Linked DNA regions of Archangium violaceum. The protein of the gene in region 1 interacts with the protein of each later gene in a pairwise test. Links are inferred from orthologs where the notes say so. Each region holds a gene or a part of one and is shown in the gene's direction. Other genes may lie near its edges.

Region 1 (3,740 bases):
GACCTGCCCCCCGCCAAGGCCATGCCCCTGGGCAACAAGTGGGCGGTGCTGAGCGACCTCGTGCGCCGCCTGCCCAGCGCGGACCTCCGGCGCAGGCTCCAGCCCATCCTTGGCCTGCCGGTGATGAAGTCCAACGGACGCGTGGCCACCGGCGACCTGCGCCTCACCCCTCACGAGGTGCGCGTGCTCGCCCTCATCGACGGAGTGCGCTCCACCGGCCAGCTCCTCACCGACGTCCCCCAGGACGCCGACCACGTGCTGCGGCTCGTGTTCCTCCTCAAGGATCTCGACGGGGTGTCCTTCGCGGCCGTGGCCCAGCGCGCGGCCCCTCCTCCGCCACAGGCCCCTGCCTCGGCGCCCCAGGCCGGCGCGCCCGCGCCTGGACGTGCTGTCACTGCCCCTGGTGTCACCCAGGCCGGCGCACCCGCGCCTGGACGTGCCGTCACCGCTCCTGGTGTCGCCCAGGCCGGTGCCACGCCCCAGGCCGGTGCACCCAACGCTGGACGCGCGGTCACCGCTCCAGGTGTCGCTCCGGCCGGCGCACCCGCGCCTGGACGCGCTGTCACGGCTCCGGGTGTCGCCCAGGCTGGCACCACGCCCCAGGCGCCACGCCCGGCGGCGCCCGCCCCCACCACTCCCGCGGCGAAACCGGCTGCTCCCGCGGCGAAACCGGCCGCTCCCGCGGCGAAACCAGCGGCCCCCGCTCCCGTGGCGAAACCGGCCGCTCCCGCTCCGGCCCCCGCCGCTCCCGCCGCCAAACCAGCCGCTCCCGCACAGGCTCCCGCCGCCTCGGGAGCCACTCCGGGTGCCGACGAGATTCCCGTCCTCCGCGAGCTGGCCGAAAAGCTCAAGGAGCAGAACCACTTCGAGCGCCTGGGCCTGGGGGCGGACACCAACGGCCCGGCGGTGAAGATCGCCTACTTCAAGCTGGCCAGGCAGTACCACCCGGACACCCTGCCGCCCGGCGCGCCTCCAGAGCTGGAGAAGCTCAAGGCCGACGTCTTCGCCTACATCGGCGAGGCCTACCGGACGCTCTCGGACGACAAGGGCCGCGCCGCGTACATCGAGGAGCTCAAGCACGGCGGCGGCAAGCAGGAGCAGCAGGTCGACGTGGAGGCCATCCTCAAGAGCGAGGAGCTCTTCCGCAAGGCCGGCCTGCACATCAAGGCCAGGAAGTTCGCCGAGGCGGTGAAGATCCTCGACGAGGCCATCCAGCTCAACGGCGAGGAACCCGAGTTCTACGCCTGGCGCGGCTACGCCCGCTTCTTCACCTTCGAGGACAAGAAGGTGGCCTACACCGAGGCCTTCAAGGACATCCAGTTCTGTCTGAAGAAGAACGAGAAGGTCGCCTCGGCGCACTACTTCCTGGGTGTCATCGCCAAGCTTTGCGGAGACAACAGCGGCGCGCTGAAGCACTTCCAGAAGACGGTGGAGATTCAGCCAAATCACATCGACGCGCAGCGGGAGATCCGCATGGCGGCGCAAAAGAAGTAGGGTGCGCCACCTCGGGAGCGCCACCGTGGGCTCCCCCACACGAGGAGAAGAGTCTTGCCGTTGACCGGAAAACAGCGCCGCCAGCTTCGCGGGCTGGGACACCACCTGGAGCCGGTGGTCATCGTGGGCCAGTCGGGCGTCACCGAGGGCGTCATCGCCGCCGTCGAGCAGGCGCTGCACGACCACGAGCTCATCAAGGTGAAGATCCACGAGGGTCCAGAGGACCGCCACGAGGCCGCCGAGAAGCTGGCCCAGGGCACCAGCGCCGAGCTGGTCCAGCTGCTGGGCCGCACCGCGCTGCTCTTCAAGAAGCGCGCGGAGGACTCGGAGTTCGAGGACTACTGAGGCAGCGCCCTCAGCGGGTGAAGCCCGCGGCCTGGGCCGCCACTTCCACCCCCGCGCCCAACCTGTCGAGCAGCGCGGGGCCGAAGTACTGGTGACGGGCCTCGCCCTGTCCCGCCGTCACCAGTTCCGGCGTGTCCACGTACCCCACGTAACCGTCCGCCAGTCCCAGCACCCCCGTGGCGCCCGTGCGCCGCAACAGCGCCGACCCCGCCGCCACCGTGGGCTCGCCCGGCAGCAACAGCAGCTCCAGCGGACCCAGCACCAGCGCCCCCACCTCCGCCGTCCGGGAGGACGACGCACACAGGAAGTTGTCCCCCGCCGCCCGCGAGTACGACGGCACCAGCCGCGAGGCGTCTGGCCTCGGCAGCGCCACCTCCGCTCGCGCAAAGGCCAGCCTCGACGTGCCGGCCGCCACCGGCGCCGCTCGCTCGGCCAGCCCCGCCACCGCCCGCGCGTAGGCCGCCGCCTTCTCCACGCCCTCGCCCTCGTCGAAGGACACCGAGACGTTGCCCGCCGCCCCCTGCAGCACCAGCGCCACCCCACCCTTCTCCTCGCGCAGCAAGCTCAAGCGCCCCGGCCAGTCCGGATCCACGAAAGCCCTCTTCCTCGGAACCACCGTGGGGTGCGAGGAGAACACCAGCAGCTCCGCCACGGGCCCGGACGCGCTCCTCAGCACGGCGCGGGTGAGCGTCCCATCCGGGTCCTCTCCACCCGAGCGCGAGCGCACCAGCCCCGGCTCCCGGGCCTCCCCCACCTCCAGCGTGACGTCCGTGAGCTTCGCCGCGGCCTGGTGCAGCGCCTCGCTGGCTCCGGCCACCGCCGCCTCCAGCGCCTGCTTCCGGTACCGCCCGGTACCGGCGAGCTGCGACACCAGCCGCGGGTCATACCCTCCGAAGGACGAGTGCGAGTGCGTGGCCACCACCACCAGCCCCTGGAGCCCCAGGTCGGCGGCACGCTCGCGCACCGCGGCCACGAGCGCGTCGGGCACCAGCAGCAGCTCCAGCGACACCAGCCCCACCTTCACGTCCCCCACGGCCAGCACCACCGCGCGGGCCCTCGGCGGGAGGTCCGCCTGGCTGGCCTCCGGACGAAGAGGCCCATAGCCAGCCACCACCACTGGAAAAGGCGGCTCCAGGTCCACCCTCGCCGCGCCGGCGCGCAGGAGGCCCTCGGCGCGCGCCTGCCCTCGCACCACGGGGGTGCGCTCGCCCCACCGCCCGCACCAGTTCCATGACGCCAGCGCGTACGCGGACCCGAGAGTCAGCACAAACAGGGGAAGCAGGGAACGAAGGAACCGCCGCCAGCGGGGAGACATGGGGGGTGGAAGCCTACCTCCAAGCGGGGAATTCCGGGTGCCCGGCTGCTCGTCCGTTCCTCACATCCCCTGTGGGCGGAATACCTTTGGACGAGGCAACCGTTCTCCAGTTCCGTTCGGCACCCGAAGGGGATAAGGGCAACGCACATGTGCGGGATCTTCGGAATCGTCGGTCACCCGGAAGCGTCCAACCTGGCGTACCTCGGTCTGCATGCGCTCCAGCATCGCGGCCAGGAGTCAGCGGGCATCGTCGCATCGGATGGCCAGAGTCTGCGGGCCCATCGTGAGATGGGGCTCGTGGCGGACATTTTCACCGCGCCGGTGATCGAGCAACTGCCGGGCGGCGCGGCCATCGGCCACGTGCGTTACTCCACGGCGGGCGTCAGCCAGCTCAAGAACGCCCAGCCACTCACGGTGGAGTACGTGGGAGGCCACCTGGCCGTGGCCCACAACGGCAACCTCGTCAACGCGCAGGAGCTGCGCACCTCGCTCGAGGCCGACGGCGCCATCTTCCAGTCGGACTCGGACACCGAGGTCGTCATCCACCTCATCGCCCGCTCCCGGCAGCCCACCTTCGAGAAGAAGG
Region 2 (3,803 bases), 7.7 Mb from region 1 along the record:
CCTTCTTGGAGATGAAGACCTCGCCGCGCACCTCGAGGCCCCCGGGCACCTTCACCCCGTCCTGGGGCAGCAGCTCCATGGGAAGGCTGCGGATGGTGCGCAGGTTGGCGCTGACGTCCTCGCCCTCGGTGCCGTCGCCGCGGGTGGCGCCCCGGACGAAGCGCCCGTGCTCGTAGTGCAGGGTGACGGCCAGGCCGTCGAGCTTGGGCTCGCACACGTAGGCGACCTGCGCCAGCCCCGTCTGGCGGCGGATCCGCTCGTCGAAATCGGAAAGCTCTTCGTGGTTGAAGACGTTGGCCAACGAGAGCATCGGAGCGCGGTGGACCACCTTCTCGAACTTCTCGGCCGGGGCACCCCCCACCCGTTGGGTCGGCGAGTCCGGGGTGATGAGGTCGGGGTGGCGGGCCTCCAACTCCTGCAGCTCCCGTATCAGCCGGTCATATTCCGCGTCGCTGACCTCCGGAGAATCGAGCACGTAGTAGCGGTGGTTGTGGTGGGCGAGCTCGCGGCGGAGCTGCTCGGCTCGGGTGGCGTCGGCGGTCTTCGAGGAGTTCACGGATGAAGGCTCGGCGGATGAACTGAAATAATTCGAGGCGTCGGCTGCCTGACTGGGCAGGAAGCGAGGATGCCTTGACAGCTCCGGAGGTGGTCAATAACCTCTTGCAGCGGCTCATGAGGGTTGTTGTCACACCTCAGGCGCCATCTCTTCCCTGTACATGGTTCCACCACCCGTGAGGTCCCGGCAAGAAGGGATCCAGGGTGACCCGCCGAGGGCGTTTCGCGCTTCGCGTACCTCACGGACATCTTTCACGACATTCCCGTGCGCGCCCCACATGCCAGGGCGCCCGCCCGTAGCCCCCCAAGCACATGGCCAAAGCCCGTTCCCCCAAAGAGAAGGTCCTGGACACCGCAGTCATCGAGGCCGAAGAAGAGAAGCCCAAGCGTCGCACGACGCGGGCCAAGGCCGCGGACCGGGACGACACCGAAAAGCCCTCGCGCCGCCGGACGGCCGCCCGTCGAGAGGAGGACACCGAGCCCGAGGCTCCCTCGGAGTCCGTCTCCGAGACGCCGCGCCCGGTGCTGACGCCGATTCCCTCCCACCCTGTGAGAGACGAGGAGTACCAGGAGGTCCGCGCCCACGCGACGCACGAGGAGCCCGCCGCGCAGCCGGCGGCCCCCGAGCCGGCCGAGGCGCCCGTGGTCACCGAGGTGACGCGCGACGGCGCTCCCATGCAGGTCATCAAGCTCAATGACCTGAAGCGGATGAAGATCACCGACCTGGCGAAGATGGCCCACGACTTCAACATCGAGGGTTATCAGGGTCTCAAAAAGCAGGATCTCATCTTCGCGCTGCTGTCGGGCATCGCGGACAAGAAGTTCGAGGTGCACGCGGAAGGCGTGATGGAGCTGCTGAGCGACGGCTTCGGCTTCCTGCGCAGCTCGGACAGCGACTACCAGCCGAGCCCGGACGACATCTACGTGTCGCCGTCGCAGGTGCGCCGCTTCAACCTGCGGCCGGGCGACACGGTGACGGGGCCCATCCGCCAGCCGCGCGAGGGCGAGCGCTTCTTCGCGCTGCAGAAGGTGGACAAGGTCAACTTCGCCGACCCGCTGTCCGAGGCGGCGCGCGAGCGCATCCTCTTCGACAACCTCACGCCGCTCTACCCCACGCGCAAGCTGAAGCTGGAGCACGAGGGGTCGGAGATGACGACGCGCATCATCGACCTGTTCTGCCCCATCGGCCTGGGCCAGCGCTGCCTCATCGTGGCGCCGCCGAAGGCCGGTAAGACGGTGCTGCTGCAGAACATCGCGCACGCCATCTCGAAGAACCACCCGGACGTCTACCTCATCGTGCTGCTCGTGGACGAGCGCCCCGAGGAAGTGACGGACATGGAGCGCAACGTGCGCGGCGAGGTGGTGAGCTCCACCTTCGACGAGCCCGCCACGCGCCACGTGCAGGTGGCGGAGATGGTCATCGACAAGGCCAAGCGCCTGGTCGAGCAGAAGTACGACGTGTGCATCCTCCTGGACTCCATCACCCGTCTGGCGCGCGCCTACAACACGGTGGTGCCGGCCTCGGGCAAGATTCTCTCCGGTGGTGTGGACGCCAACGCGCTGCACAAGCCCAAGCGCTTCTTCGGCGCCGCGCGCAACATCGAGGAGGGCGGCAGCCTCACCATCATCGGCACCGCGCTCATCGACACCGGCAGCCGCATGGACGAGGTCATCTTCGAGGAGTTCAAGGGCACCGGTAACTCGGAGATCGTCCTGGACCGCAAGCTGATGGAGAAGCGCATCTTCCCGACGCTGGACATCAACAAGTCCGGTACGCGTAAGGAGGAGCTGCTGCTGAGCCCGTCGGACCTCATCCGCACCACGGCGCTTCGTCAGGTACTGCACCCGTTCACGCCGATCGACGCGATGGAATTCGTGCTCAAGCATATGCGTCCGACCGCTTCGAACGCCGAATTCCTCGGCTCGATGAACCGGTAAGGAGTCGACATATGCACCGCACCCGCTCTGTTCCACTCGCCGCCCTCGTGTTGGGAGCGGTGCTCGGATGGGCCGCCGGGTGCGGCCCGGTGGAGGGGGACTTCGGTGTTGCTCCGGAGCCCCTGTCCAACCGCGTCTGCTACAACGACTCGGACTGCACGGGGAACGCGTGCTGTGGCGAGGGGACGAACCCCACCCACGTGCAGGACGGGCCGAACTGCTCCAACGTGCGGTGCAGTGGGACGTGCCCGGTGAACGGAATCGAGTGCGGGCGCTGCCTCGTCATCTGCCGGGACTCGCGCTGCGAGGCGGCCTGCAGCGGGTGAGTCCGCATCGTTTCCTACTCTTCCCGAACGTGGGCCCCGGGTCAGACCCTCTCCCCTTGGGAGAGGGGACACACACGGATGCAACCCGTGTGGCTCAGGACTACTTGGACGTCTCGACCTTCTCGAGCTGCACCTCGGCCAGGGTGGGCTGGGCCTTGAGGCGGGCGTAATCGAAGCAGGCCACCACCAGGGAGGCCACGGGCACCGCGAAGAGCGCGCCCACCAGTCCGAACATCTTCTCCCCGGCGATCAGGCTGAAGGCCACGATGACCGGGTGGATGCGCGCCGCCGAGCCCATGATCTTCGGGTTGAGGAAGTACGCCTCCAGCGCGTGAATCCCGATGATCCACAGCAGGATGGCGAACCCCTTCTGGAAGCCGTCCGCCAGCGCGATGAGCACGATGGGCACCGAGCTGAGGATCGTCCCGAAGATGGGGATGAGGCTGAAGACCGTGGCCACCGTGGCCAGCAGGAAGGCGAACTTCACGCCGAACAGCAGCAGCCCCACGAAGGTGAGCACGCCATTGACCAGGCAGATGGTCACCTGTCCGCGCACCACACCGGACAGCGAGCGATCGATGCGCTCCAGCAGCAGCTTCGCGTCGGTGCCGTACTCGGCCGGCACGAGGCTGAGGAAGTAGCGGACGATGGCCTGCGCATCGATGGAGAAGAACGCCGCCACCATCAGGATGAAGAACATCATGAACACGCCGGCCACCACCGACGTGATGATGTTGCGCGACACGGTGACGATGTCGCCCAGGTGCTCGCGCGTCAGGGCCGTCAGGCTCGCGGCCACGTCCTGGATGACCTGCTCCAGGTTCAGTGAGAAGCCGGTGGAGGGCACGCCGGTGCGGATGTCCTCGGGCGTGGCGATGGCCACGGGAATCCCATTGGCGCGCAGCCAGTCCTCGGCGCGGTCGGCGAGCACGTGGACGCGCTCGGGGGTGAGCGAGTTGATGAAGGCCACTCCATCCCGGCTGA

What was found.
Region 2: the proteins of yhbY (region 1) and rho interact in binary tests that used the Escherichia coli proteins (3 or more experiments, as listed by UniProt). The link is inferred for Archangium violaceum from one-to-one orthologs.

The regions. Positions count from the first base shown.
Region 1 is NZ_CP069396.1:10,831,713-10,835,452, forward strand. Bases 320-3,193 are described here. They hold yhbY (ribosome assembly RNA-binding protein YhbY), read left to right. Parts: upstream 320-1,548; coding sequence 1,549-1,839; downstream 1,840-3,193. Other genes in these bases: JRI60_RS43055 (DUF4388 domain-containing protein), read left to right, coding at 320-1,494; JRI60_RS43065 (neutral/alkaline non-lysosomal ceramidase N-terminal domain-containing protein), read right to left, coding at 1,850-3,154. Also shown: more of JRI60_RS43055, read left to right, coding at 1-319; purF (amidophosphoribosyltransferase), read left to right, coding at 3,302-3,740.
Region 2 is NZ_CP069396.1:3,111,942-3,115,744, forward strand. Bases 244-3,180 are described here. They hold rho (transcription termination factor Rho), read left to right. Parts: upstream 244-867; coding sequence 868-2,493; downstream 2,494-3,180. Other genes in these bases: ligA (NAD-dependent DNA ligase LigA), read right to left, coding at 244-556; JRI60_RS12970 (hypothetical protein), read left to right, coding at 2,505-2,819; JRI60_RS12975 (AI-2E family transporter), read right to left, coding at 2,920-3,180. In the rest of the region: more of ligA, read right to left, coding at 1-243; more of JRI60_RS12975, read right to left, coding at 3,181-3,803. UniProt on the Escherichia coli protein: Facilitates transcription termination by a mechanism that involves Rho binding to the nascent RNA, activation of Rho's RNA-dependent ATPase activity, and release of the mRNA from the DNA template.